DNA from 4 places in the Nitrobacter sp. genome. Region 1 is predicted to be linked to each of the others. Evidence: predicted binding sites of a transcription regulator. Region 1 holds the regulator's gene; each other region holds the start of a gene.
What was found. The regulator LexA, encoded in region 1, represses DNA repair genes until DNA is damaged. The targets are predictions, from matches to a motif close to TGTTCNNNNTGTGTTCNG.

Region 1 (7,512 bases):
CGCGACGTCGCTGCCGGTGCTGCGCAAGGATTTCATGTTCGATACCTATCAGGTGGCCGAGGCCCGCGCGCATGGGGCCGACTGCATCCTGATCATCCTGGCCGCGCTCGACGATGCGACGGCGACAGACATCGAGGCGGCGGCGTTCGATCTTGGCATGGACGTGCTGCTCGAGGTTCACGATCGCGCCGAACTCGATCGCGCGCTGAAACTCCGTTCGCCGATGATCGGCATCAACAACCGCAACCTGCGCACGTTCGAGACGACGCTCGCGACCAGCGAAGCGCTGGCGCCGCTCGTGCCGAAAGGCCGCCTGCTGGTCGGCGAAAGCGGCATCTTCGCACAAGCCGACCTCGCGCGGCTCGAGCGGGTCGGCATCTCCACTTTCCTCGTCGGCGAAAGCCTGATGCGGCAGGCCGACGTCACCGCCGCGACCCGCACACTGCTGGCGCGGAACGAGGCGGACGCGGCGAAACCATGAGGAAGTGGCGCATAGCGTTTCGGCCTCACCCTCCCCTTGAGGGGGAGGGTCGGTCGCGCCGAGCAACGCATAGCGTTGTCCGGGGCGATCGGGGTGGGGTGATATTCCAGCCATTGAAGTGCCTGATGGTTGCCGACAACTCGTGGCTTAACAAAATGCGCACCATGTTCGGGTTTCTTCCGGACGACATTCACCCCACCCCGGACGGCTCCGCTGTCCGACCCTTCCCCTCAAGGGGCGGGTAAAGGACGCATATGGTCAGCAAGAAAGACGAACCCGCCCTCACCCACATCGACGCCAAAGGCGAAGCGCGGATGGTCGACGTCTCGGCCAAGCCCGCGACCGAACGCGTCGCCGTCGCCGAAGGCGTGGTGGTCATGACGAAAGCAACGCTGGCGCTGATCGAAAGCGGCAACGCCAAGAAAGGCGACGTGCTCGGCACCGCCCGCATCGCCGGCATCATGGCGGCCAAGCGAACCTCAGACCTGATCCCGCTGTGTCATCCGCTGGCGCTGTCGAAGGTCACGCTCGACATTGAGACCGACAAAAAAATTCCGGGCTGCCGGGTGCAGGCCAGCGTCAAGGTCTCCGGCCCGACCGGCGTGGAGATGGAAGCCTTGACCGCCGTCTCCGTCGCCTGTCTCACCATCTACGACATGATCAAGGCCGTCGAACGCGGGGTGAGGATCGAAGGCATTCACCTCGTCGAGAAGAAGGGCGGCAAGTCCGGCCACTACCTCGTGACGGAGGCTCCGTCAGTGAAATAGCGGCCGGTCATGCTCGGCCTGCGCAAGGCGGCGAGCCTCATCCTCCTTGTCATAGACCAGCCAGATTTCCAGCGCCGCCAGGAACGCGACCACAACGCCGATGCCAATGCTGAAGTGCATGGCGCGGGTATGGGCGAAGCCCAAAACCCAGGGCGAGACGATCAGCCAGAGACCGAGCAGCAGGTTGGCCCATTCCTTCCACCGGGCGAACGCCAGCAGCGCCGCCACCGAGATCACGCCGATCGCCGCGGCGCTGGCCCAGATATCGAGGTCCGTCGTCGCTGTGGCCCGCGCGAGAAACCAGGGAGTCGCAAACAGGCCCAGAGCCAGCACGAGATTGTAGACGTCGAGGATCGATTCCCGTCGCCATTTTTTCCACTTCATGGATGCCTCCTTGTCTGCGCCCTCCAACCATTGCCCTCGCCCGAATCACCCCTCCCGATTTTCGAACAACCGACCCGGCCTCGGACGGTTCCGTCGTTCCCTCATTAAGGTTTGTCTACCCTTCATGGGCGTTTTGATCTCGAATCAGAAAATGTCGCCAACCCGATGATCTCGATAGGATTCGGGTTCGGGAGTTCATCAGACAGTTGAGCCCTTGCCGGTGAGGCGGCCCTCAGCAGGGCGAACCCGTTTGAACGGCCCGTCGCAATGTTCGGCGAACGTTGTCTGCGGATCGCAAGTTCTGTAGATGAGGTCCTACGCCGGCGAAGCGTGCTCGTTTCTTCGACGATCCAGCCGACCGGCGGCAGCCTCGCAAGGCGGACGCCAAATCTAAAAAACCCATCTGGCAATCTATGTTTGCCAGCAGTTCTTTGATTGTAACGTTCGCACAGCCTCCCGCCGATCCCGGAAATCGGACCGGTGGGACCCTGGGAGAAAATGGTCATGCCCTTGATGGCGGTTGCCGACGCCTTAGCGGCTGTTCTTGCCGGAGTCGAAGCGCTGCCGGAAGAAATGGTCGGCCTTGACGACGCCCATCGCCGGGTGCTGGCACGCGACCTTCCCTCGCGCCGCACCCAGCCACCGGTCGCGATGTCGGCGATGGACGGCTATGCGGTGCGCGCCGCCGACATCGCGACGATTCCGGCGCGGCTGCATGTGATCGGCGAGATCGCCGCGGGACGGCCTCTCGCGCGGGCGCTGCAGGCCGGCGAGGCTTTGAGGATTTTCACCGGCGGCGTGGTGCCGGACAGCGCCGATACCGTCGTGATCCAGGAAGACACCGAACGCGACGGCGAGCATGTCATCCTCAAGGAAGCCACCGCCGCCGGAAAGAACATCCGCGCCGCCGGCGTCGATTTTCGCGAGGGTGACGTGCTGCTGCGCGCCCATAGCTATCTCACCGACCGCCATCTCTCTCTGGCCGCAGGCATGAACTACCCGGACCTGCCGGTGCATCGCCGTCCGAAGGTCGCCGTGCTCGCCACCGGCGACGAACTGGTCCTGCCGGGCACAACGCCGGGCCCCGGACAGATCATCCTGTCCAACGGCTACGCGCTTCGCGCGCTCGCCCGCAGCGAAGGCGCCGAGGCGCTCGACCTCGGCGTCGTCGCCGACACCTTGGACGCAACGAGGACCGCCATCCGCCGCGCCCGCGACAGCGGCGCCGACATTCTCGTCACCACCGGCGGCGCGTCGGTCGGCGACCATGACTTCGTCAAGCGTGCGCTCGACGCCGAAGGCGTGGAGATCGCGTTCTGGCGGATCGCGCTGCGGCCAGGCAAGCCTATGATGCACGGGCGGCTCGGCCCGATGCGCGTGATCGGCCTGCCCGGCAATCCCGTCTCGTCCTATATCTGCGCGTTCCTGTTCATGGTGCCGTTGATCCGCGCACTGTCCGGGCGCGAGGACGTCGGCCATCGCGTTGAACGCGCTTTGCTCGGCAAGGACCTCGCCTCCAATCAGGCACGGCAGGATTACCTGCGCGCGCGCCTGGCGTACTCGGCCGAGGGGCTGCCGACCGCGACGCCGGTCGGTCATCAGGACAGTTCGTTGCTGGGCAATCTCGCCGCGGCGGAAGCGCTCGTGGTCCGCGCGCCGTTCGCACCCGCCGCCCGCAAGGGTGAACCGTGCGACATCATCAAACTCGCGTTGTCGTAAAACCTCGCTCCGTTGACGCTAAATTAAACACTTGCGGAACACATATCGAACATATAGTGTTCGTTCATGATTTGTTTCGAGAACTCATGACATTGCGAGCCATCGTTATCGGAATCGGACGGCGGGCGCCATCAATCGGGGACTAAAGTCGGCATGCTCACGCGCAAACAGTACGAACTCCTGCGATTCATCAACGAACGGCTGAAGGAATCCGGCGTTCCGCCCTCGTTCGATGAAATGAAGGATGCACTCGATCTGCGCTCCAAGTCGGGCATCCATCGCCTGATTACGGCGCTGGAGGAGCGCGGCTTCATCCGCCGCCTGCCCAATCGCGCGCGCGCCATCGAGGTCATCAAACTGCCGGAGCTCGCCGCCGGCGGCGGCGGTGGCCGGCGCGGTTTCACGCCGAGCGTCATCGAAGGCAATCTCGGCAAGGTCCGCCGGCCCAGCGGCAACGTCGACGACGCCGCGGACCGCCCTGTCGCCGTTCCGGTGATGGGGCGCATCGCGGCCGGCACGCCGATCGAAGCGTTGCAGACCTGCAGCCATACCATCAGCGTTCCGCCGGACATGCTCGGCAATGGCGAGCACTACGCGCTTGAGGTGCGCGGCGACTCGATGGTCGAAGCCGGAATTCTCGACGGCGACCTGGCGCTGATCCGGCGCAACGAGTCGGCGGAAACCGGCGACATCGTCGTTGCGCTGATCGACGAAGAGGAAGCAACGTTGAAGCGCTTCCGCCGCCGCGGGGCCTCGATCGCGCTCGAGCCCGCGAACACAGCTTACGAGGTCCGTATCCTTCCGCCGAACCGCGTGCAGATCCAGGGCAAGCTGATCGGCATCTACCGCAAGTACTGATCCGGCGAATAGCGATCGCCGGCAGTCCGCTCAATCGTCGGGCTGGAGATCGTCTGCCGCGGGCGTGGCATCGATCGGACGCGCGGGCTCCGCTCGATCGCCGATCGACTTTGGCTTTTCATCGGCGGGGGCTGGCGACCATGGCCGGTCGACACGCTCGGGCCTGACCGCATCGACGACAAAGCCGTTTGCGCTGCCCGGGCCCCGCCGCAGCGCCAGAGCGCCTTTCCGGCGCAGTCGCTCCTGATCGACGACCTGCGCGAGGCATCCCTCTGGAGCCTGCCATGCCGTCACCATCACCGCCGCCCGCAGGCAGTCGTCCTCCATCGCATCCGGCCGCCGCGCCAGCGCGACAATTCCGCCGTCGCTCGCCTTGACCACGCAGCCTGCGTCGTCACAGGAAACACCCTCCGCGAGCGAAGGATCGGCGGGCCCGCGCCTGTCTGCGTCGGCCGCCAGCCATTCCTTGACGGTGAAGGCGTCCTTGCCCGTGCTGATCAGATGCAGGCGGCCGTCACCACCTCGCACGCCGACGTTGCGGCCGTCGGCGGAGACCAGAATGTCCGGCTGCGCTACCGCAAGCGACCAGGCGATCGCCAGCCCGATGATGGCCGCGCCGCTCCAGCGCAGCGGCGTCCTGAGCAGTCCGAGCAGAATGATGCCCGCCGTCGCCGCGATCAGCGGTCCCGTTCCGAACGCCGCCATGCGGCCAATGGCGCCGGGAAGCGCCGCAACCCACTGGGCCACGGCGATCATCCATTCGATGCCGAAATCCATCAGCCGCCAGAACACGCCATCCAAGCCAAACGGCATGGCTGCAAGGCCGAGAAGTCCCGCCGGCATCACCAGCGCCGAGACAACGGGCATCGCCAGCAGGTTCGCGACCACGCCATAGGGCGTCACGCGATGGAAATGAAACGCGGCATAGGGCGTGGTCGCGAGTCCGGCGACGAACGAGGCCAGCGCGAGCGTGACGATTTCCCGGCCGCCCCATAGCGCGGCGCGCGCGGTCGGCGAGTGATCGGGCGTCGCGAACAGTTTCGGCATCCCGAGCTGGACCAGCGCCACCAGCCCGAGCGTTGCCGCGAACGACATCTGAAAGCTCGGATGCACCAGCGCCTGCGGCGCAATCGCAAGCACGATCATCGCCGCAACAGCCAGCGTACGAAACGTGATGGCGCGCCGATCGACCATGACTGCGATCAGCACCACCGCCGTCATGAAGAATGAGCGCTGGGTCGCGACCTCGGCGCCCGACAGCAGCAGATAAAACGCCACCGCCGCGAGCGCCGCCGCCGCCGACCATTTCTTGATCGGGAAAACTGCCGTCAGCGCCGGGATCAACGCCAGCAGCGCGCGCACCGCGAAGAACACGACACCGGCGACCACGGCCATGTGATAGCCGGAAATCGAGAGCACATGGCCGAGCCCCGAAATGAACATCGCATCGTTGACCGGCGTCGTGATGGCGTCGCGCCGACCGGTCAGAAGCGCGGTGGCGATCGCCCGTGAATCGCCGTCGAGGACAAGGCGGATGCGGGCATCGATGGCGTCGCGAAGCTGCTGCATCAGCGCGGCGTAACGCAAGGCTATCCCGCCGCCGTCCGGAGGATCCACGATCTTGATCGCACCCATGACGAAACCGGAGGCGCCGATGCCCTGGAAATACATGTCGCGCGCGAAATCGTAGCTTCCGGGCCGCACAGGCGTGAGCGGCGGCTGCAGCCGCGCTTTCAATTCCACGAAGCTGCCGACGGCCGGCGCGGTGCCCTTCCTGACCGACAGCCGCACGCGATCCAGTTTGACGTGGCGCCGGTAATCGTCCATCCGCACGACACGCAAAACAAATCTATCGGTGCGCTCGCGCACCTCGCGGGTTTCGACGAAACCCTTGAGCATCGGCGAATACATCGACCGCTTCAGGACAACGTGCGCCATCCGCGCCGTATTCATCGTGGCGACGGCAAAACCCGCAGCCATTGCGGCGATCATGACGGCCACAGGAAACAGCCGATGCCGACGCAGCAGCAGTGCGGCCAGACAGAGGAAGCCGGCAGTCGGGACGACGATCCAGGCTATCGGCTCATGATCGGCTGCAAAATAGATCGCGATGCCAGCGCCGAACGCCACCGGCACCCAGGACAACAGCCGCCCCGGTCCGGCTTCGGCGCGCACCCAGTCTCGCAGCCGGGCCGCAAGCGCCGGCAAGGTGCCCGAAGAGACCTGCGAAGGACTGGCGGCGACAGCCTTCCGCGGCGGCCATGTTCCCGCGTACCCGCCTGTCCGATCCCGAGCCCTGCCCCGCTCCGGCATCCGGCCACCACCCCTCGCGCCCTCGCCGCAATGCTAGAATAGGATGAGTTGACGATGAAGTGTTTCAATGCGTCATGGCCGGGCGGATTCAGACCGAGACAGACATTTCCTGACGGTAACGATTTGAAACCTGCCGCTTATCGGGCCTTAAAAATGTGTCGCAGGTTTTGGGAGATTCGCGACACCATGTCCGTTATGCGGAAAATTGCGGCCGGTGCCTCTACTTGAACAATACATGCAGGCGGGTGATCTCGCGAAAGCTGGTGGATAGCAATGTTACCACGGCGGATCGTCATTCTGGGCAATGCCGGGAGCGGAAAATCGACGCTCGCGCGCGTGCTGGGCGAGCGGCTCTCCTGCTCAGTCGTTCATCTCGACCGGCTCTTCTGGCGGCCGAAATGGAAAGAACCCGAGCCCATGGACTTCCGACGGCGGGTTGCCAATGCGATTTCCGGGCCGGAGTGGATTTGCGAGGGAAACTATTCCCGCCGGACTTTCGACCTGCGCCTGCCGCGCGCGGACCTCGTGATCTGGATGGACACACCCCGCGCCACCTGCCTCAGACGCGTGGTTGTTCGGAACCTTCTGCGAAGGCCGAGGCCGGACATGCCCGTTGGTTGCTCCGAGCGGCTAAACAAGGAGTTCATCACCTTTCTACGTTTTGTCTGGACCTTCGACCGGGACTATCGGCCGAAGATCGAAAACGAGCGGCTGCGGCTTGGCGCGCACGTACCGGTCGTCCGCCTAAGCAGCAAGAGCAAGATACATAGTTTTCTTACGGCGCTTCAACCGATCCCCTCGGCTGATGGTTCAAAGTGCCTGTCGCGAAAATCCTAAAAGCCGCGACAGATTGGCGGCCGCCGGAGCGTCGGGGGCGCGCGTCGCATGTCTTTGTGGCAAGCGACAGAGCACTGCGACATGATCTGCAACAAGGGAAGCCGTGACCGGCATTCAGATTCCAACGCCGGTCGTGTCCGCCACGTGGCCCCG
Region 2 (7,512 bases), on a different contig from region 1:
CTCCATCGACGTGCTGTCCGACCGTGCGCTGGTCGCGCTGCAGGGCCCGAAAGCGGCGGCCGTGCTGGCGAAGCTTTGCCCTGAGGCGCCCGCGATGCGCTTCATGGAAGCCGGGCCGCATCCGATCAGAATAGCCGGCGGCACCGCCGACTGCTTCATCTCGCGTTCCGGCTATACCGGCGAAGACGGCTTCGAGATCTCGATTTCCGCAGCGCAGGCCGAAGCGGTGGCAACGGCATTGCTCGATGATCCGGACGTGATGCCGATCGGCCTCGGCGCCCGCGACAGCCTGCGGCTCGAGGCCGGGCTCTGCCTTTACGGCCATGACATCGACACCACGACGACGCCGGTCGAAGCCGCGCTGGAATGGTCGGTGCAGAAAAGCCGTCGCAGCGGCGGAGCGCGCGCGGGCGGCTTTCCCGGAGCCGACGTGATCCTTTCCCAATTCGAGCAGGGCGCCGCCCGCCGCCGCATCGGACTTCTGCCGGAAGGCCGCACGCCGGTGCGCGAAGGCGCACGACTGTTTGCCGACGCGAATTCCGCCGACCCGATCGGCGCCGTGACATCGGGCGGTTTCGGACCGAGCCTGAACGCGCCGGTGGCGATGGGTTATCTGCCGACCTCGCACGCCGCAGTCGGCGGTCTGGTCTTTGCTGACGTACGCGGACAGCGGCTACCGCTGCGGGTGTCCGCGATGCCTTTCGTTCCACATAATTACAAGCGTTGAGGATTTGTCATGACCGTTTTGTATACTGCCGACCACGAATGGCTCCGTATCGATGGCGACACCGCGACCGTCGGCATCACCGATCATGCGCAGTCGCAGCTTGGCGACGTCGTGTTCATCGAACTGCCGAAAGTCGGACGCCAGTTGAAGAAGGCCGAACCCGCGGCGGTCGTGGAATCGGTCAAGGCGGCCTCGGATGTTTACGCGCCGATCACGGGTGAAGTTCTCGAAGTCAACGACACACTCAGCGCGGAGCCGGCGCTGATCAATTCCGATGCCGGCGGCAAGGCGTGGATTTTCAAGCTCAGAATCGCCGACAAGAGCGAGCTCAAGGGCCTGATGAATGAGGACGCCTACAAGGCGCATACGGCGTGAACCTTTTCGTCAAGCCCGGCTATTCAATATTTGCAATTTGCATCGAGGAGCATTTCGATGACCGTCCGTGAAGAGCCCGCTACCACTTTCGCGCGCCGCCACATTGGCCCCTCGCCGCGCGACATCGACGCGATGCTGGGCACAGTCGGCGCGAAGAGCCTCGCGGCGCTGATCGACGAGGCGCTGCCTCCCGCGATCCGGCAGAGCACTCCGCTCGATCTCGGCGAAGGCTTGAGCGAGGGCCTGAGCGAAATCGAAGTGCTGGCGCACATGCGGGAGCTCGCCGCAGGCAACCAGGCCTTCACTTCGCTGATCGGGCAAGGTTATTCCGGCACGATCCTGCCGACGGTGATCCAGCGCAATATCCTGGAAAATCCGGCGTGGTATACGGCGTACACGCCTTATCAGGCGGAAATCAGCCAGGGCCGGCTGGAAGCGCTGTTCAACTTCCAGACCATGATCTGCGACCTCACCGGGCTCGACGTCGCCAACGCCTCGCTTCTCGATGAGGCGACCGCGGTGGCGGAAGCAATGGCGCTGGCCGAGCGCGCATCAACGGTGAAAACGAAAGCGTTCTTCGTCGATCACGAGGTGCATCCGCAGACGCTCGCGGTGCTGCGGACCCGCGCGGAACCTCTCGGCTGGACGCTCGTCACTGGCGATCCGCTGCACGATCTCGACAAAGCGGACGTGTTCGGCGCGGTGCTGCAATATCCCGGCACATCGGGCGTGGTGCGCGACCTGCGTCCGGCTATCGCCGCGATCAAGGCCAAGGGCGGTCTCGCCGTGATCGCGGCCGACTTGCTGGCGCTGACGCTGCTGGCCTCGCCCGGCGAACTGGGCGCCGACATCGCAGTCGGATCGGCGCAACGCTTCGGCGTGCCGATGGGCTATGGCGGGCCGCACGCGGCCTACATGGCGGTGCGCGACGCGCTGAAGCGATTGCTGCCCGGCCGCATCGTCGGCCTCTCCGTGGATTCCCGCGGAGCGCCGGCCTATCGACTCGCTCTGCAGACCCGCGAACAGCACATCCGCCGGGAGAAAGCCACCTCCAACATCTGCACCGCGCAGGTCCTGCTGGCGGTGATCTCGTCGATGTACGCGGTCTATCACGGTCCCGAAGGGCTGGCGCAGATCGCGCGCACCGTGCATCATCATACCGCGACGCTGGCGGCCGGCCTGACGCGGCTCGGCTTCGCGCCGCTCAACGGCGCAACCTTCGATACGCTCATCGTGAAGGCGGACGACCGACAGGACGAGATCGTCATCCGTGCGCTCAGCCAGGGCATCAACCTGCGGATCAACGCCGACCGTACGCTCGGCATCGCGCTCGACGAGCTCACCACGCCGGAGATCGTCGAAGCGGTGTGGCGCGCATTCGGCGGCGCGCTGTCTTATGCCGACGTCGAACCCCACGCCTCCGACCTGCTGCCTGCCGAGCTCGGGCGCAGGACATCCTATCTGACCCATCCGGTGTTTCACGCGCACCGCTCTGAAACCGAGATGCTGCGCTACATGCGAAAGCTCAGCGACCGCGATCTCGCGCTCGATCGCGCGATGATCCCGCTCGGATCCTGCACGATGAAGCTCAACGCCACCACGGAAATGATTCCGCTGACGTGGCCTGCATTCGCGAGTTTGCATCCGTTCGCGCCGCCCGAGCAGGCGGAGGGTTATTATGCGCTGTTCGAACAACTCGAACGATGGCTGCTCGACATCACCGGCTATGATGCGATTTCGCTGCAGCCGAACTCCGGCGCACAGGGCGAATATGCCGGGCTTCTGGCGATCCGCGGCTATCACGCGGCGCGCGGCGACAGCCACCGCACGGTGTGCCTGATCCCCTCTTCCGCGCACGGCACCAATCCGGCCTCCGCCAACATGGCGGGGATGGAGGTCGTGGTGGTGGCCTGCGATGCGCGGGGCGACGTCGATGTCGACGATCTCAAGGCTAAGGCGGCGCAGCATGCCGACCGGCTCGCCGCGATCATGATCACCTATCCCTCGACCCACGGCGTGTTCGAAGAGCATATCCGCGACATCTGCGACATCGTGCACGGCCATGGCGGTCAGGTCTATCTCGATGGCGCCAACATGAACGCGCAGGTCGGCCTGTCGCGGCCCGGCGATTACGGCGCCGACGTCAGCCACCTCAACCTGCACAAGACCTTCTGCATTCCACATGGCGGCGGCGGCCCGGGCATGGGCCCGATCGGCGTGAAGGCGCACCTCGCGCCCTTCCTTCCCGGCCATCCCGTAACCGACGGCGCAACACCGTCCGCGGTCGGACCGGTCTCGGCCGCGCCGTTCGGCTCGGCCTCGATCCTGACCATCTCCTACATCTACATTTTGATGATGGGTGGCGAAGGCCTGACGCGGGCCACCGAAGTCGCCATCCTCAACGCCAACTATATTGCGCAGCGCCTCGATCCGCACTTTCCGGTGCTGTACCGCAACGTGAAGGGCCGCGTCGCGCATGAATGCATCATCGATACCCGCCCGCTGAAGGCTAAAACCGGCGTGACCGTCGACGATATCGCCAAACGGCTGATCGACTACGGCTTCCACGCCCCGACCATGAGTTTTCCGGTGCCGGGAACGCTGATGATCGAGCCGACCGAATCGGAGGCAAAAGCAGAGCTCGATCGATTCTGTGACGCCATGATCGCGATCCGGAACGAGATCGCCGAGATCGAGGCCGGACACTGGAGCGTCGAGTCCTCGCCACTGCGCCATGCGCCGCATACGGTGCACGACATCGCCGAGGATAACTGGTCGCGGCCCTACAGCCGCGCCCAGGGCTGCTTTCCGGCCGGCACATCGCGCTCGGACAAATACTGGCCACCGGTCGGACGGGTCGACAATGCCTACGGCGACCGCAACCTGGTCTGCTCATGTCCGCCGCTGGAAGACTACGCCCAGGCTGCGGAGTAACAAGGTCATCGCCATCCAAGAGTTGGCTTCTGACGAAATCAGAAGCCAGGCTCATGATTTTGTTTTGACGCGTTTTCTTGACGCAAGCCGGCATCTATCCTCGGGCCAGGCCGGAGGCTTCGCTCGAAACGCCATGGCTGAAATGCTATGGCTGAAATCGAGGCGACGTCGCCTCGAAGGAGCCGGCTTCGCCGGTCCGATGACAGGCTCCGGCGAGCGGTCCCGTAACCAAAGCGTGCCCGGTCGACCTCAAGCCCAATATGATTACCGGGTATTCCGCTTTCGCGGCGATGACGACTTTTGTGTTTCGCCTCCGCTCGCATGTGCTTTCCGCTCGACCACGGAGTTGCGTAAGCAAAGCCGTTGCGTGCTGAAGATGTCTCCCGAGGGATGAAAAACAAAAACGGACGCTGGGGATGTCGGCAACTCAACATCCACAGCGCCCGTTGCTTCCGAGAGGCGCGAGACGCTTCCACAAAGGATTCCCGTCTTTGCGGATCGCACCGTACCCGGGCTGCACCAGCCCGCGTCCCGGAAATACCCAACCGACCAACCTCAGTCCTCGGCCGGCTCCTCCTCGTCATCATCACGCTCGGGGCTGCCGGCCAGAATCTGCTCGGCGATAAGCCCTGAATTCTGCCGGATCGCCATTTCGATCTTGGCGGTGATGTCGGGATTGGACCGCAAAAACGCCTTCGCGTTCTCGCGTCCCTGCCCCATGCGCTGGCTATCATAGGAGAACCAGGCGCCGGATTTTTCGACGATGCCCGCCTTGACGCCGAGATCGAGGATCTCTCCCATTTTGGAGATGCCTTCACCGTACATGATGTCGAACTCGACCTGCTTGAAGGGCGGCGCGAGCTTGTTCTTCACCACCTTGACGCGGGTCTGGTTGCCGACGACCTCGTCGCGTTCCTTGATCGCGCCGATGCGGCGAATGTCGAGGCGCACGGACGCATAGAACTTCAGCGCGTTGCCGCCCGTGGTGGTTTCCGGCGATCCGTACATCACCCCGATCTTCATGCGGATCTGGTTGATGAAGATCACCATGGTATTGGACTTGTTGATGGAGGCGGTGAGCTTGCGCAGCGCCTGACTCATCAGCCGCGCCTGCAGGCCGGGCAGCGCGTCACCCATCTCACCCTCGAGTTCGGCGCGCGGCACCAGCGCTGCGACCGAATCGATGATGAGCACGTCCACCGCGCCGGAGCGCACCAGCGTATCGGCGATTTCCAGCGCCTGCTCGCCGTGATCGGGCTGCGAAATCAGGAGATCGTCGACATTGACGCCCAACTTGCGGGCATAGACCGGGTCAAGCGCGTGCTCGGCGTCGATGAAGGCGCAGATGCCGCCCTTTTTTTGCGCCTCGGCGACCGCATGCAGCGCCAGCGTGGTCTTGCCCGAGGACTCCGGACCGTAGACTTCCACGATGCGTCCCTTGGGCAGGCCGCCGACGCCGAGCGCGATGTCGAGGCCGAGCGAACCCGAGGAAATCACCTCGACGTCCATCGACTTGTCGTTCTTGCCGAGCTTCATCACCGAGCCCTTGCCGAACTGGCGCTCGATCTGGGAGAGCGCGGCGGATAGGGCCTTCGACTTATCCATGGAAGATCCTTCGACGATACGCAGGGCAGCTTGGGACATGGGCCGGGCTCCTTATGAACGGGATTCGCAGACGGGACAACGAATGGCCGTGGATGATGAGGTGAAACCACATGTACCCTATTTGTTCTAAGTTCGCAATATGTTCTTTTCTTCTCTACGGTACTGTCCGTATTTGACCCTCAGTGTCCTAAGTTGATTTGGAAAGTGTCCTAAGTTCAAAAACGTCCACGTTTAGGAGCCGGGACGCCATGCAACGTTTCGCGCCGAGATTCCAGCCAGACGAGTCGTTTCATTGCAGACTTCTTGAGCGAAGCTGACAGACTGAGACGACATGCGCGAAACTCAGCGCGGCTGATCCATTCATTAAGCTCATTCAAGGAGAGCTTTGCGGCGTCTTCGTCCGTCTCTGGAGCCCTTGATCGTTCACCCATTTTGGAACCCGCAAGGCGCCTCAGTGGGCGGCCTTTTTCATTTTGACGTCAGCATTAGGACAGCACCTTCTCTGCCGGTATTGGCCCTACTTCGACCAGGCACCTTCTCTGCCGGGAATGTTCGAAAACAGCACCCGGACCCAACAGCCGCCAGTCCTAATTTAATCTTAAGACTCTGGTGTCAATGTACCATCATGAAGATGATTTTCGCGCTGGCAGTCGCGCTGGTTGTGATCAACCAGTGGGATCAGAATTACAACAACGGGACATTGACCCGTGCCGGCTTCTCGTTGGCGAGAGCTCTCGGCCACTCGTTCGGCATCTATATATAGAGCGACGGCTAGGTCAGATTTCAGGTCAGCAACGATCGACCTCGCGGTTCAAACTCGCGGGTGCCCTGTCCGCTTTGTGACATCCGTCACAGCGACGAAGACCGGCGCGTCGTACTCCTGCGACGTTGATCACGAGGGGACGGCCTCTCCTTCAAAACAGGAGAGAGACATGCACACCGAGATGCGCGAACTGAACGACACCAATCTCGAAGCAGTTGCCGGCGGCATGGACTGCCGGACTGCGATTGCCGTCAGCAAGATTTACATATCGGTCGGCGACATCCTGAACTCGCTGGGGAACTCCGCAGGAGCCGCCGGCTTCTATGGTCAGGCGAACGGCGTCCTGCAGGGCGCCTGCCCCGCTTAAAAGATGCGACTCAAAACGGCTCGCTGATTTCCAATTCAAAACGGATTTCGCAAACCGCACGAATAACGCGAGTCCCTTGTCGCGATAGCGACGGGGACGAAGCATGGCGCCGCGTTATAGCCAGGACCAAGCCGAACCGTCCGTGAGGCTTGCCGGAAGTTGCGCCTGAGAGCGGATCAATGCACGGTCATCCAGGCCCTCGCCTCGCGCTGTGCTGCGACAATCTCGGCCTCGGACATGAGCGCCGCGATTTCCCGACGCATCGCGATCGCTTCGGTATGGCCCTTGAGCGCTGCGAGATTGAACCACTTGTGCGCGGCCACCAGGTCGACCAGACCGGCCCGGCCGCTCGCCCAGTACAAACCGCGTTCGAACAGAATATTCTGAATGGTGTCAGCGCCTACCGGCGCTGCCGTCTCGAAATCGATATGCCCCTGAAACATTCCTCTGTTCCTTTTTATAACCGCCCTGCTTCGAGCGCGGCCCCATCCACTTGTCGTCGTCCCCGCTGGTCCCGACCGCCGTTCACCGGCGTGCCGTCCAGACGCGCAGACCATGGCGGTAAAATTTGAAGAGCAGTTTAAGCATTGCGATGAATCGAACGTGAACGCTCAGTGCGAGGACCACCCGGTGGAATCGAAAAAGTCTTTGTTTTTCGGAGACTTTCCTGATTCCGCGGAATTCGGTTTACTGTCGTGCTTGGCAAACCGGTAACCATCGCCAGAGCCGAGCCCGGTCCGG
Region 3 (7,512 bases), 250 kb from region 1:
CCGCCCGGTCGCATGCCCATATGACCACCACCACCACCCCCGCCGCCACCACCACGACCCATATGCCCGCCACCACCGTGGCCGCCACCGCTGCCTGAGTACTGAAGTATTGTCTGCGCGGAGCTGGGAGAAGTCGTGGCCAGCGGCACTGCAAGCGTAATGACAGCCGCGGCTAGTACTGGTTTGAAACTCAACATATTTTCAACTCCGTATGGTGATTCCAGTGTATCAAGCGTTGAATTCCAACGTGGCAATGCAAAGCAAGTTCCGCAATTCGGGGTTACGGAATTGTCATCCGGTTTTACTTCCCCCGGACTTTTCGTCGCAGCGAGTGTGAAAGATTTGGGCAGAGTCAGACTGACGGCCTAATACACCCCTCGATAAATCTCACGAATCGACCATCGTGATCGCGTTATTCCGCCGCCTCGCTCGCATTATTCCGCCGCTTCGGCTTTCCCGCTTTTTCCAGCACCGGCTTCAGAAATTGTCCGGTATAGCTGCGTGGCGCTTTCACAATGTCTTCCGGCGGTCCCCAGGCGACAATCTCGCCGCCGCCATCGCCGCCTTCGGGACCGAGGTCGATCACCCAGTCAGCGGTCTTGATGACTTCGAGATTGTGTTCGATCACCACGACAGAGTTGCCCTGCGCCACCAGTTCGTGCAGCACATCGAGAAGCTTCTTCACGTCATGGAAGTGCAAACCGGTGGTCGGCTCGTCGAGAATATAGAGCGTGCGTCCGGTCGCGCGCTTGGACAGTTCCTTGGCGAGCTTGACGCGCTGCGCCTCGCCGCCTGAGAGCGTGGTGGCCTGCTGGCCCACATGAATGTAGTCGAGACCGACGCGATGCAGCGTCTTGAAAGTTTCGCGCACGCGCGGCACCGCCTTGAAAAATTCGGCGGCTTCCTCGACCGTCATGTCGAGCACGTCGGAGATCGACTTGCCCTTGAACAGTATCTCCAGCGTTTCGCGGTTGTAGCGCTTGCCCTTGCATGTGTCGCAGGTGACGTAAACGTCGGGCAGGAAGTGCATCTCGATCTTGATGACGCCGTCGCCCTGGCAGGCTTCGCAGCGGCCGCCCTTGACGTTGAACGAGAAGCGGCCCGGCTCATACCCGCGCGCCTTGGATTCCGGCAGGCCGGCAAACCATTCGCGGATCGGCGTGAAGGCACCGGTATAGGTCGCGGGATTGGAGCGTGGCGTGCGGCCGATCGGCGACTGGTCGATGTCGATGATCTTGTCGATGTGCTCCAGCCCTTCGATGCGATCGTGCGGCGCGGCGCCCTCGCTCGCGTTGTTGAGCTTGCGCGCGATCGCCTTGTAAAGCGTGTCGATCAGCAGCGTCGATTTGCCGCCGCCGGAGACACCGGTGATGCAAGTGAACAGGCCGAGCGGAACTTCGGCGGTGACATTCTTGAGATTGTTGCCGCGCGCATTGACCACCTTGATCGTGCGGCGATGGTTCGGCGGCCGCCGTTCCGGCACCTCGACCGCTAGTTCGCCGGTGAGATATTTGCCGGTCAGCGACTTCGGGTTTCGCATGATGTCGGCCGGCGTGCCTTGCGCGACGATATGGCCGCCGTGAACGCCTGCACCGGGACCGATGTCGAGTACATGATCGGCGAGACGGATAGCGTCCTCGTCGTGTTCGACCACGATCACGGTGTTGCCGAGGTCGCGCAACCGCTTCAGAGTTTCGAGCAGCCGCGCATTGTCGCGCTGGTGCAGACCGATGGACGGTTCATCCAGCACATACAGCACGCCAGTCAGGCCTGAACCGATCTGGGAGGCGAGGCGGATGCGTTGGCTCTCGCCACCGGACAGCGTGCCGGAAGCGCGCGACAGCGTCAGATAGTTGAGGCCGACGTCGAGCAGGAACGACAGCCGTTCGCGTATCTCCTTGAGCACGCGGCCAGCGATCTCGTTCTGTTGCGATGACAGCTTTTTCGGAACGGTCTCGAACCATTCGCCGGCATGACGTACCGATAATTGGCTGATTTCGCCGATGTGCTTGCCGCCGATCCTGACGCACAATGCCTCGGGCTTCAGCCGGTAACCCTTGCAGGCGTCGCACGGTACGTCGGAAAAATACTTGCCGAGTTCTTCGCGCGCCCATTCGCTCTCGGTCTCCCGGAAGCGGCGCTCGATGTTGGTGATGACGCCCTCAAACGGCTTTTTGGTATCGTAGGAGCGTACCCCGTCTTCATATGAGAACTTGATCTCGTTGTCGCCCGAGCCATGCAGCAGCGCAGCCTGCGTTTTTTTCGGCAGGTCTTTCCATTTGGTATCCAGTGTGAACTTGTAGAATTTTCCGAGAGCAGTCAGCGTCTGCAGATAATACGGCGACGATGATTTCGCCCACGGCGCGATCGCGCCCTTGCGCAGCGTCAGTTCCTTGTCGGGAATGACGAGGTTTTCATCGACATGCTGTTCGACGCCGAGGCCGCCGCATTTCGGGCAAGCGCCGTATGGGTTGTTGAATGAAAAAAGCCGCGGCTCGATCTCGGGAAGGGTGAAGCCGGAGACCGGGCAGGCAAACTTTTCCGAAAACAGAATGCGTTCGGGGCCGCTCTTGTCGTGGATTTTGGCGACCTTCTTGTCGGATTTCTTGTCGTCGGAAGAGGCGCCTGGTGCATCCGCATATTCAATGACAGCCAACCCTTCGGCCAACTTCAGCGCGGTTTCGAAACTCTCCGCCAGCCGCTGGCCGATGTCCGACCGCACCACGATGCGATCGACCACGACGTCGATGTCGTGCGGAAACTTCTTGTCGAGCGCCGGAACGTCAGCGAGTTCGTGAAACGCGCTGTCGATCTTGACGCGCTGAAAACCCTTCTTGAGATACTCCGCCAGTTCCTTGCGATATTCGCCCTTGCGGCCGCGCACGACCGGCGCCAGCAGATAGAGCCGGGTTCCTTCAGGCAGCGCCAGCACCCGGTCGACCATCTGCGACACCGTCTGGCTTTCGATCGGCAGGCCCGTTGCGGGGGAATAGGGTACGCCGACGCGCGCCCACAACAGCCGCATGTAGTCGTAGATTTCGGTGACGGTGCCGACGGTGGAGCGCGGGTTCTTGGAGGTGGTCTTCTGTTCGATCGAGATCGCCGGCGACAGACCGTCGATCTGGTCGACATCCGGTTTCTGCATCATCTCCAGAAACTGACGCGCATAGGCAGAGAGCGACTCGACGTAACGTCGCTGACCTTCCGCATAGATGGTATCGAACGCCAGCGACGACTTGCCGGAGCCGGAGAGACCGGTGAACACCACCAGCTTGTCACGCGGGATTTCCAGATCGACATTCTTGAGGTTGTGTTTGCGGGCGCCGCGGATCGTGATGGCGCGCGTGGCGGAACCTGATTGTTGCCGCTTCGCCTTGATGACTTCGTCCATGACAGGCTTTTCCGGGCGCGAAAGTCGCGCCGCGTTCGGGTGCGCCGCACCGGGCAAAATCCCCGGCTGGTGTGACGGTTCATACGTCCGCTTCATTGTCTCGGGAAATCCCTCAAGCGAACTTCTGAACCCAAACCACACTCGAATCATAAGGTTGCCGGTGGCCCATTAATTCCGACACCCGCATCAAAGGTTCCTGCAAGGACATGCGAGCTTCGGAATCGGGATCCTAGCGCCGTGTGTGGCTGTGTCCGGAACGTAAATAGAACGGCGGGCGATTTCCAGAGGGCTGATGATGATCATCAACGATTTCGTTGCGCTGGATAGCCTAGCCCTCATCGTCGGCATGGCCGCCCCTCTGTCAGCTCCGACCTGGAGGCAGCGGAGGCGCTCAAATAAAAAAGGCCGGCAAAAAGCCGGCCTTTCCATAATTACGAGAGACGTTCGGATTAGATGTGATCAGTACCGCGCAACGGCCGGGCCACCCCAGCGATAGTTGATACGAGCGGTGACAAGGTCTACATCCTGACTAATTTTGTCAGTTGCAAACGGTGTACCAGGCACCCCGGCGACGCCGTTGTTGATGAAGGTGTGGTTGCTGTCGCCCATGAAGATGTGATCGTATTCGAAGCCGAGCGACCAGTTCGGTGCGAAGCCATATTCAAGGCCGACACCAACCGTGCCACCCCAACGGGTATTGTTGACGTCGTCTGTAACCTGAACAGCAGTTAAGGTATCGAGTCTTTGATAGCGGTTGGACGTCACCGCGGCGCCGCCCTTCACATAGAGCAGGGCAGCATCCCAAGCGTAACCGATCTGGCCGGTGAACAGGCCGAACGCGTCAAGGCGGCTGTCATTAGCGACAAAAGCATTTTGAAGGCTGACATTGCGGCCGCTCAGGTCCGCCCAGTTGCCCTGAGCTTCAAGGCCAAACACCCAAGCATTGGACTGCATGCGATAACCGATCTGGCCGCCGGCCGTACCGCCGGTCGCATCGTGGCAACCCTCGTTGCCTACGGCCGGAAAGGTCAGATCCCAGCAATTCCTGCTCGATCCCCAGCCGCCGTTCGCGCCGATGTAGATGCCGCTCCAGTCATAGATCGCGGCGACCATCGGAGGAGGAGCCTTCGTATAATGACGCGCTGCAAGGTCGGCTGCGGCGGCAGGCGCCGCGCTGAGGCCGATGGCGAGAGCACCAATGGCGCCGATCAGTAGCTTGTTCATTTCAAATCCCCGGAATTTCAACTTCGTTTGGACGCGAGCGCTGATAGCAGCCCTGAATTCGATAAATGCTGTATATCGCCCGGCGTTGAAAAAAGCCGTCTCCCAAATGCAACACTTCGGGCAAATTGGAGCCGCTGTTACGCCTGCCGGCTTGCTAGATCTTTCTCTCTTCGCTGCACCGACCGGGACCGTCGCCTCTTGAGAACAAAAATGGAACATTATATATTGGACCGGTGGATAACCGGCGATTGACCCTCTCCGCACGATGACGGGAGTGTAGGGTCGCCACCGTTGCCGCAAAGGCGTTGCCGGCGTTTCGAACCGGCGGCGGCATTTGGATTGGCAATCGGACGAGATTGGGAGAACGGCGATGGCGGGTAGCGTGAACAAGGTGATTCTGATCGGCAATCTCGGCGCCGATCCCGAAATCAAGCGGACCCAGGACGGCCGTCCGATCGCCAATTTGCGTATCGCCACGTCTGAAAGCTGGCGTGATCGAACCAGCGGTGAGCGCAAGGAGAAAACCGAGTGGCACCGCGTCGTGATCTTCAACGAGGGGCTTTGCAAGGTTGCTGAGCAGTATCTGAAAAAAGGCTCGAAAGTTTACATCGAGGGCCAGTTGCAGACCCGCAAATGGACCGATCAGAATGGCGTCGAAAAATACTCCACCGAGGTCGTTCTGCAGAATTTCAACTCGACGCTGACGATGCTCGACGGCCGCAACAGCGGCGGAGGCAATTTTGGATCCGACGATACCGGCGGCGATTTCGGATCGGGGAGTTCATCCGGCGGCCAGCGCCGTGCCGTTGCCGCCGGTGCCCGTCGCAGCGACATGGATGACGACATTCCGTTCTAGGGAATAGCAGCTCCAGGACATCAGTGGGCAGGGAGTGGTGAGTTCGGACATTAGCGCCGCCCCGGTCTACCATTCCGGTCCGGAGACCAGAATTCTCCGCGGTCTGCATTTTCAGACTTTAGAGTGGCGATCCCGGCAGGATTCGAACCTGCAACCCGCGGAGTAGAAATCCGCTACTCTATCCAGTTGAGCTACGGGACCTTAAGACCGCTCACCTCACCGCAATATGAAAAATCCGTCCTCGCGCCAAGCCCCGATCCGAACCATTCTGAACGATCGGGCGACGAACCTGCGGGCGAGGCCTTTTGCGTGTCCCCGGTGCGTGTAGCGAATGAGGAGGGTTCGCAGCAATGTCCTTGAACATACTTCACGCGAAATTTTGAACCTAAGCCACATGAAAATCACAAGCTTGCCGGTATCTGTTCAAATTCGAATTTCGCTGCCAGATGCAGCATTATGAGGCAGGCTTCGTACGAATGCAGGGCGCGCGCTTGTTCGCGCAGGGAGCTTTTCATGACCGGAATGGTTCGTGCCGTCGTACTCTGTGCGGTTCTGGCGATTGGGCTGGTTTCGGCGCAGGCGGCGGATAAGGCTTTCAAGCGCGACGATCTCGCCGACGCGGCAATCAAGCTCGAGGCACAGATCAAGAGCGAAGCCGGTATCATCACCAAATCGGCGCCGGCGCTGCGGACCGATGCCGACGCTGCCTTCAAGCGATCCGATTTCCGCAGCGGTCTTCAAATTCTCGGCCAGATCGCGACCGTCGCGCCCGACGATAGCGGCAACTGGCTGCGGCTGGCGCGGACGATTTTCCAGATCAAACCGACCACGAGCCAGGAGCAGACGTTTCTGCTGGAGCGGGCTTCCACCGCCGCCTACATCGCCTACCAGCGGGCGCATGATCCCGGCGCGGAGGCCGACGCGCTGGCCGTTCTCGGCCGCACTTTCTTGGAACGCAAGCTGTGGCGTCCGGCACTCGACACGCTGCGGCTGTCGCTTGATCTGCGCGAGGTCGCAGGCGTTCGCGAGCAGTACGAAAAGATGCGCGACGACCACGGCTTCCGGCTGCTTGATTACACCGTGGATTCGGATTCTGCCTCGCCGCGGATCTGCTTCCAGTTCTCGGAAGACCTCGCCAAACGTACCGACTTTTCGCCGTTCGTGATGCTTGCCGGCACCGATCAGCCGGCGCTGTCGTCGGAGGACAAGCAGCTTTGCGTCGACGGCCTCAAGCACGGCGAGCGTTACAACGTCAATCTGCGTGCCGGTCTGCCGTCGACCGTCAAGGAAAGCCTGCCCAAATCCGCTGAGTTCAACGTCTATGTGCGGGACCGCAAGCCATTCGTCCGCTTCACCGGGCGCGCCTATGTGCTGCCGCGCACCGGGCAGCGCGGCATTCCGCTGGTTAGCGTGAACACGCAAGCCGTGTCGGTGCAGGTATTCCGGATCGGCGACCGCAATCTCATCAACACCGTGATCGACAGCGACTTTCAGAAAACACTCAGCGGCTATCAATTGTCGGATCTCGGCAGCGAGCGCGGGGTCAAGGTCTGGTCGGGCGAGATCACAACGGCTTCCACGTTGAATGCCGATGTGACGACTGCATTCCCGGTCGATGAGGCGCTCGGAAACCTGCAGCCCGGTGTCTATGTGATGACGGCCGCGCCCAAGGGGCCGGGTTCGGCGAGCGACGAGGAGTCCGGCTCGCTGGCGACCCAGTGGTTCATCGTCTCCGATCTGGGCCTGACCGCCTATTCCGGCAATGACGGCATCCACGTCTTCGTCAATTCGCTGGCGACGACCGATGCGGTGGGCAAGGCGGAGGTCCGCCTGATCGCCCGCAACAACGAGATTCTGGCGACTCGCAAGACCGACGAATCCGGCCATGCGCTGTTCGAGCCGGGTCTCGCCCGCGGCGAAGGCGGGCTGTCGCCGGCGCTGCTGACGGTGAGCACCGACAAGGCCGACTATGCGTTCCTGAGCCTGAAGTCGAACGCGTTCGACCTGACCGACCGCGGCGTCTCGGGTCGAACGGTGCCCG
Region 4 (7,512 bases), on a different contig from region 1:
GCTCGGTATAAGCACGCACCACGCCCGCCAGCGTATTGCGATCGGCAATGCCAATCATCGGAAGGCGCAATTCGCTCGCCTGATGCACATATTCCTGCGGATGCGAACCGCCATACAGAAACGAGAAGTTGGTCATGATGCCGATTTCGGCAAAGGCCGGACTATCGCGCGGATGCTTCATGCGAACAGCCCGTGCAGGAACCAGCGGAACGTCTGGACTTCACGCCCGTAAATTCCTTCGCGATAAAGCCAATAACGTACGCCTTCCCTATCCTCGGCACGAAAATAATCACGCGTCAGCGTGCTGCTGTCGGCGCGGGCGACTGCCACCTCGCCCTGTGGCGGATGCAGGCGCATGAATTCATCGTCAGGTTCAGGCGACAAGGACTGCTCGCAGCGATTCCACCATTCCATGGCGATGCGTTCGGGTCCTTCGACGTGTGCAATGAGACACTGGCGATGACGCCATTTGAACTGCGCCGGCGGTCCATCCGGAAACATCGCCGTCACATCGATCGGCTCCGGTGGCGCAAACATGCGCAGCGGCCGCAGCGGCGGCTCACCCTCGATACGCTCCAACCATTCGGCACGCATGGCCGCCGCAAGATGCTGTTGCGCCGGCACCGGGAGCGACGCGCGCTCCGGAATGTGGGTGTTCTGCGGCAGGTGCACGACGACGCGATGACTGCCGATGCGGGCGGCAAGACGATCGACCAGCGCCGCCACCTCGTCATTGTCCCTGACATGTGTGTCGAGGTCGCGCTGCTCCTGTATCACGAGATCGGTCCGGACGGCGGACAGCCGCACCATATCGAAACCGAAGCCGGGGTCGAGCGGATCGGCCAACGCGTCGAGCCGCTCGCGGAACAAACGATCGATGGTCTCGCCGCGCGTGACCGGACGTCCGGTCTCGACAGCAATGACGCGCACCGCGCCGTCGGTGCGGAAAAAACCTGCTTCCAGCCGCCGCGCTCCCTTGCCCTGTTTTTCCATCGCGGCGATGAGCGTGCGCGCAAGGCTCGCCAGCGTCATCGCGATCGCGCCGTCGGTGGCGATCGGCTCGGCGAAGCGTTTCTCGACGATAAAATCCGGCAGCGGCTTGCGCGGGTTGATCGGCGCGTCGCTTTGCCCCAGCGTCTGTTCCAGAAGCACAGTGAAAGTCGATCCGAACCGCGCCGCGATCTCGTGGCGGCCGCGCGCGGCGACATCGCCGATGGTTTTCAGCCCGGCGCGGCGCAGCCCGCGCGTGATCGCATCATCCGCGCCGAGCGTGAACACCGGCAGCGCCGCAACCGCTCGGGCCTCCTTGCCGGGCGCAACGATCCGGCCATGGGTATGACGCGTCAGCGCCCGCGCGCAGGCCGGCGTGCCGGCGATCGCCGCGCTGACGACAAAACCCTGCCGCGTCAGCGCGCCGCACAGCGCATTCATCAGCGCCGCCTCGCCGCCGAACAGATGCGCGCAGCCGGTGATGTCCAGAAGCAGACCCTGCGGCGGATCGAGCGCCACCAGCGGCGTGAAGCGGTCGCACCAGTCGGCGATATCGTTCAGGATTTTGGCGTCGGCCATCTCATCGGCGTCGAACACGTCGATGCCGGGGCAGATCGCGCGGGCATTGGCCAGCGGCAACCCGACCGCGAGACCGATCCGCGCGGCCGCGTCATCCAGCGCGGCGATGACCAGCGCGTTGTTCTGTTTGGCGACGACGATGCGGGGAAATCTCTTCTCCATAATGGTCGGGCTTAATTGCGAACCACGACAGGCTTCAACCAGTCCGTCGGAGCGCAACAACTCGCGCACGATCCGGTCGGTCGGCAGACGCGGAAGCCACAGGCTGAGGATGCGTCTGCGCGCCACGGATCGAGACGTCACGGAAGAGGCACTCATCACATTTCCACTCCATGATCCATTGGCCGGTCTGGCCATGACGGTTGCGGACAAGCCGCGTCTCAAGCACGGGTGCGCCCCATGCCTGCCACGCCTCGCATGGCGGCGAGCGCGCCGGGCGCACGATCCATCGTGTCTCCGCCGTCGAAGGCAATAGCGTTGCAGCCACCCGCAGCAGCAGCCCGGTGACTCCGGAGGCCCGCGCCGCCAGCGTCAGCCTGCGGCTCGCGACGAGATCGAGCAGACGCGTCTCGCCCCATATCTCCATGACCACGGCGCCGAGCGCATCGCAGGCCAGCGCATCGGCCGCCGTCCGCAACGCGTTCTCCACATCTGATGCATGGACCGTCACCAACAGACACGGATCGAGACCGAGTTCGCGCCATCCGCGCATCGACAGCGCACCGGATTCGCGCGCGGCAAAATCCTGCCGTACCCAGAGCAGCGGCCGGTTTGCGCATACCCGCTGCGCAAGGCCCGCGATGAAGCCGCTCGCCGCCGCGCTGTGTCGTCCTTCCGCGAACACCTCATGCATCGCGCCACGCGCCAGCCCACCCTGCAGCACGGCATCCGCCTCTTCATGACCGAGCGCGGCCCGGCCCGGCATTCCGCCGCCGCGACCGGCCTCGATGCGCGCGATGCGGTCGCGCAGACGCGCAAGCGTCTCTGCGCTGCTTCGGTTTCCAGTCATGATCGCAATCCGCTCGTGACAATGAACTCGCGGCGGAGTAAATTGTTCCCGTTATGTTCTATAATAAGCTTATCAGGCAACCGGGAGTCAACCAGCTTTTCGCGCACGATTTTTGCTTACGAATCCAAAGGCATCAAAGGAACGCCGGTCAGCGCCGGGCATTGCCTCAGAGGTTTCAGTGACAAACCCGACAGCGGAGACGCCCATGACCGCCTCGCCTCTCTCCCTGCCGCGTCTGCGCGAAGAAGCCGCCGGATGCCGCGCCTGTCCTCTCTGGAAGAACGCGACGCAGACCGTGTTCGGCGAAGGACCGGCGCCCGCGCCGATCATGCTGGTGGGCGAGCAGCCCGGCGACAAGGAAGACCTCGCGGGGAAACCCTTCGTCGGACCCGCCGGCCAGATGCTCGACCGCGCGCTGAAAGAAGCCGGCATCGATCGCGGAAAGGTCTACGTGACGAACGCTGTGAAGCATTTCAAGTTCGTGCCGCGCGGCAAGGTCCGGCTGCACCAGAAACCCAACACGGCTGAGATCAGAGCCTGCCGCCAGTGGTATGAACGCGAACTCGCCACCGTCAATCCCACGCTCGTGGTGGCGATGGGCGCGACCGCAGCGCAAAGCGTTTTCGGCAAGATCACGCCGATCAATAAGAACCGCGGTCGGCTGATCGAGACGAACGACGGGCACAAGGCGCTGGTGACGGTCCACCCGTCCTATCTCCTGCGGCTGCCGGAGGAGGACGCGAGAGCGCGCGAATATGAACGTTTTGTCGATGACCTGAAAATCGCCGCAACGCAACTGCGCCGCGACAAGGCGGCGTGAAGCAGATCGACCCGTCATCGGCAGCCCTAGAGTCTTTCACCGTTTCATGGAAACAGTGAAAGACTCTAGGCTCTTGATTTGACCGTTTTCTTCACGCGAACCGGTTTCCACTTCGCTCGAAAACGCTATAGCCGCCGATGACGGACTTCTCGAAAAATCAGGCAGCCAACGCCTCGGAGTTGACACCGGCTTCGGCCAGCGCCGTCAGATCCTTGTCGGTCTTGCGCTCCTGCTGCAGCGTTTCATCGATCAGCTTGACGGCGTCCTTCATGCCAAGCCGGACCGCCCACGCCTTCATGGTTCCGTAGCGCGCCATCTCGTAATGTTCCACCGCCTGCGCCGCGGCGAGCAGCCCAGCGTCCAGCGCCTCGGTGCCCTTGTATTCTTCCATGACTTCCTTCCCCTCCTCAAGAAGGCCGAGGATGGCATCGCAGGTCTTGCCCTTGGCCGGCTTTTCGATCAGTTCGAAAATACGTTCCAGGCGCTCGACCTGGCCTTCGGTCTCGTCATGGTGTTTTTCGAAGGCTGCCCGCAGTTTGTCGGATGTCGCCGCCTTCGCCATCTTGGGCAGCGCTTTCAGGATCTGCTTTTCGGCGAAGTAGATGTCCTTGAGCTGATCAAGGAACAGGTCGTGAAGGTCCTTCTCTTTCGTCATTGTAGCCTCGCGCGGTTGGAGGGGAAATTCCCGCTTCCTAACGCGACGTGAGGGGCTATGTTCCTGGAGCCTTGCAATAGCGATCCCTCAGGCAGCGAGCATGTTCTCGACCAGCCTGATCCAGTACGAGGTGCCGTAGACGATGGCATCGTCGTTGAAGTTGTAGGCTGGATGATGCAGGCCCGCGCTGTCGCCATTGCCGACAAAGATGAAAGCGCCGGGCCGGGCTTCCAGCATGTAGGCGAAATCCTCCGCGCCCATCATCGGCGGGGTCTCATGCACGTTGCTTTCGCCGGCGATTTCCCTCGCGACCTTCATCGCCGTTTCGGTCTGCCGGACGTGATTGACCGTGACCGGATAGCCGCGCCCGAACCTGACATCGATCCTCGTTCCGGTCGTCAGCGCCACGCCGGCGGCAACCTCGCGTATCCGCTTCTCCATCTGGTCGCGCACGTCGGCCTTCAGGGTTCGGACGGTCCCGCCGAGTTCGACGGTCTGCGGAATCACGTTGCGGGTGTTGCCGGCATGGAACTCGCACACCGAGATGACCGCCGATTCCAGCGGATCGACGTTACGCGACACGATCGATTGCAGGGCGACGACAAGCTGCGATCCGGCCAGCACCGGATCGATGCAGAGATGCGGCCGCGCAGCGTGGCCGCCATGACCCTCGATCCGGAAATCGACGGCATCGGTCGCCGCCATGATCGGGCCCGGCCGGATGGCGAAGGAACCGAGCGGGACGCCCGGAAGGTTATGCATGCCGTAGACCTGATCGATCCTGAAACGGTCCATCAAACCGTCCTTGATCATCGCAGCAGCACCGGCGCCGCCCTCCTCGGCCGGCTGGAAGATCACGACGGCCTCGCCGGCGAAATTCCGCGTCTCCGCGAGATAGCGCGCGGCGCCGAGCAGCATCGCGGTGTGGCCGTCATGGCCGCAGGCGTGCATCTTGCCGGGCGTCTTCGAGGCGTAAGGCAGGTTGGTTTCCTCGTGAATCGGCAGCGCATCCATGTCGGCGCGCAGGCCGATCACCCCGACCGCACCATCGGCGGCAGGCTTCCTGCCCTTGATGACGCCGACGACGCCGGTCCGGCCGAGCCCGGTCGCAACCTCGTCGCAGCCGAACTCCCGCAAGCGGTCCGCCACGAACGCCGCGGTGCGGCGCACGTCGTACAGCAGTTCCGGATGCTCGTGGATGTCCCGACGCCAGTCGGCGATATCGGATTGCAGATCGGCAACGCGGTTGACGATGGGCATGGCGGGGTTCCGGTCGGTCGGGACTGAATTTGATCTGTTACCTTATTACCATGACGCGATGAGCGGCCCAATACGCCGATTTTGCAGCGATCAATGCCGCCTGCCATGGGCTTTCCAAGTCGCCGGTAACCGTTTCGTCATCGCGCCCGATGCAGGCGCGGGAATAAATCTGCATGTTCCCCGATCAGGTCTGCATGCCCAACGACGGGCGTGGGAGATTTCTGATGAGCCATGACCACCATCACGACAGCGACGGTGTCAGCCGCCGCAAGGTGCTCGAATGCATGACATGGGCCGGCACGGGCGTGCTCTGGACCCTTGCCGGCGGCGTGCCGCGATCGCTCGGCATTGTCGGATCGGCGCAAGCCGCCGAAGCATCCGCATCCGCCCTCACCTTCCTGCAGATCAGCGACAGCCATGTCGGCTTCGACAAGGCCGCCAACCCGCACGCGCTCGCAACGCTCGAAGAGGCGATCGGCAAGATCAAGACGCTGCCGGCGAAGCCGTCCTTCATGATCCACACCGGCGATATCACCCACCTGTCGAAAGCCTCCGAATTCGACGATGCCGAGCGCATCATCTCGCAGTCGCGGCTCGACGTGCACTACGTGCCGGGCGAACATGACTTCATCGACGAGGAAATTAAACTATATCGCGAGCGGTATGGCCGCGGCACCAAGGGCGCGGGCTGGTACTCGTTCGACGCCAACGGCGTGCACTTCATCGGCCTCGTCAACGTCGTCGATCTTAAGGCCGGCGGCCTCGGCAACCTCGGCGCGGAGCAACTGGCGTGGCTCGCGGACGACCTGACAGGCCGCTCGACTTCGCAGCCGATCGTGGTGTTCGCGCATATTCCGCTGTGGAGCGTCTATCCGACCTGGGGCTGGGGCACCGACGATGGCGCGCGGGCGCTCGATCTGCTCAAGAGCTTCGGCTCGGTGACCGTGTTGAACGGCCACATCCATCAGGTGATGCAGAAGGTCGAAGGCAACGTCACCTTCCATACCGCGCGCTCGACCGCCTTCCCGCAGCCCGCGCCGGGCACCGCGCCCTCGCCCGGGCCGATGAAGGTCGCCGACGACAAGCTGCGCAGCCTGCTCGGTACCGCCAGCATCATCTTCAAACCCGGCGAGGAGCGCCTCGCCATCATCGATACGCCGCTGCAAGGCTGAGGATCGTATGATGTCCCTGAACTTGCGCACAATCGCCGTCCGACTTGCAGCGGCCGCCGCGCTTGCAATGCAAATGTCCGCTGCCCATTGCGAAGAGGCGTCGGTGACGATCGACAACTTCACTTTCGAACCGGCGCAACTGACGGTGAAGGCCGGCACGACCGTGACGTGGACCAACCGTGACGACATCCCGCATACGGTCGTTTCGGCCGGTCAATTCCGCTCCAAGGCGCTGGATACCGACGACAAATACTCGTTCACCTTCACCAGCGCCGGCGATTACAAATATTTTTGCTCGCTGCACCCGCATATGGTGGGAATGATCAAGGTTGAGTAACGGCCAAAAGCGAGGCATCACCTTGGGGCTCAGGCAGCGTCCCGCTGCCGGAGCCCACCCGGCTGCGAACACCACGATGCTGTTTGGCTCACCCGGAGACGATCAGACAAAAGCGCAGCGCTTTCGCGACGCGGCCCTGCCCTATCTCGACGACGTCTACACTGTCGCGCGCTATCTCCTGCGTGATCCCGCCGACGCCGAGGACGCCGTGCAGGAATGCTATCTGCGCGCGTTGAAGCATTTCGACACTTACCACGGTCCGGCGATGAAGCCGTGGCTGCTCGCGATCCTGCGCAATGTCTGCCATGCCGAATTTGCCCGCCGCGCCAGGTCGGCCGCAACGACCATCGATGACCTGCCCGAAAGCGCCGAGACCACCGCCCCGCTGTGGCAGGAGACCCAGGACACGCCGGAAACGCAGGCGCTGCAAAAACGCGACGCGAACTCAATCCGGCGGATGATCGCAGCGCTGCCAGAACCGTTCCACGAGACGTTCGTCCTGCGCGAAATCCAGAATCTGTCCTATCGCGAGATCGCCGAGATTGTCGATGCGCCGGTCGGCACCGTCATGTCACGGCTCGCGCGGGCGCGCGCCATGCTGCGGTCGGCATGGCTCGCGGAAGAGGAGCAATCCAGATGACCTGCGATGAAGCAGACATCCTTCTCCACGCGCTGATCGACGGCGAACTC

Region 2: the regulator LexA is predicted to act here: its motif matches at 5,771-5,788, upstream of recA (recombinase RecA).
Region 3: the regulator LexA is predicted to act here: its motif matches at 4,816-4,833, upstream of ACS3WB_RS04830 (single-stranded DNA-binding protein).
Region 4: the regulator LexA is predicted to act here: its motif matches at 2,622-2,639, upstream of ACS3WB_RS08020 (ImuA family protein).

The regions. Positions count from the first base shown of each region.
Region 1 covers NZ_JBPPLY010000003.1:320,498-328,009, forward strand. Annotated here, with positions in the region: gene trpC (indole-3-glycerol phosphate synthase TrpC) at 1-481, shown strand, start outside; gene moaC (cyclic pyranopterin monophosphate synthase MoaC) at 736-1,248, shown strand; gene ACS3WB_RS05970 (SPW repeat protein) at 1,237-1,632, opposite strand; gene ACS3WB_RS05975 (molybdopterin molybdotransferase MoeA) at 2,137-3,351, shown strand; gene lexA (transcriptional repressor LexA) at 3,505-4,209, shown strand; gene ACS3WB_RS05985 (ComEC/Rec2 family competence protein) at 4,240-6,522, opposite strand; gene ACS3WB_RS05990 (AAA family ATPase) at 6,796-7,359, shown strand.
Region 2 covers NZ_JBPPLY010000014.1:6,266-13,777, reverse strand. Annotated here, with positions in the region: gene gcvT (glycine cleavage system aminomethyltransferase GcvT) at 1-727, shown strand, start outside; gene gcvH (glycine cleavage system protein GcvH) at 737-1,102, shown strand; gene gcvP (aminomethyl-transferring glycine dehydrogenase) at 1,160-4,036, shown strand; gene recA (recombinase RecA) at 4,592-5,680, opposite strand; gene ACS3WB_RS12785 (hypothetical protein) at 6,267-6,404, shown strand; gene ACS3WB_RS12780 (hypothetical protein) at 6,574-6,771, shown strand; gene ACS3WB_RS12775 (hypothetical protein) at 6,948-7,214, opposite strand.
Region 3 covers NZ_JBPPLY010000003.1:68,307-75,818, forward strand. Annotated here, with positions in the region: gene ACS3WB_RS04815 (BA14K family protein) at 1-62, opposite strand, end outside; gene uvrA (excinuclease ABC subunit UvrA) at 413-3,391, opposite strand; gene ACS3WB_RS04825 (outer membrane protein) at 3,851-4,615, opposite strand; gene ACS3WB_RS04830 (single-stranded DNA-binding protein) at 4,986-5,471, shown strand; tRNA gene ACS3WB_RS04835 (tRNA-Arg) at 5,596-5,672, opposite strand; gene ACS3WB_RS04840 (alpha-2-macroglobulin family protein) at 5,985-7,512, shown strand, end outside.
Region 4 covers NZ_JBPPLY010000005.1:151,345-158,856, forward strand. Annotated here, with positions in the region: gene ACS3WB_RS08010 (error-prone DNA polymerase) at 1-181, opposite strand, end outside; gene ACS3WB_RS08015 (Y-family DNA polymerase) at 178-1,872, opposite strand; gene ACS3WB_RS08020 (ImuA family protein) at 1,766-2,578, opposite strand; partial or broken gene ACS3WB_RS08025 (UdgX family uracil-DNA binding protein) at 2,775-3,398, shown strand; gene ACS3WB_RS08030 (ferritin-like domain-containing protein) at 3,556-4,053, opposite strand; gene ACS3WB_RS08035 (M20 aminoacylase family protein) at 4,141-5,313, opposite strand; gene ACS3WB_RS08040 (metallophosphoesterase family protein) at 5,538-6,485, shown strand; gene ACS3WB_RS08045 (cupredoxin domain-containing protein) at 6,493-6,822, shown strand; gene ACS3WB_RS08050 (sigma-70 family RNA polymerase sigma factor) at 6,899-7,462, shown strand; gene ACS3WB_RS08055 (anti-sigma factor family protein) at 7,459-7,512, shown strand, end outside.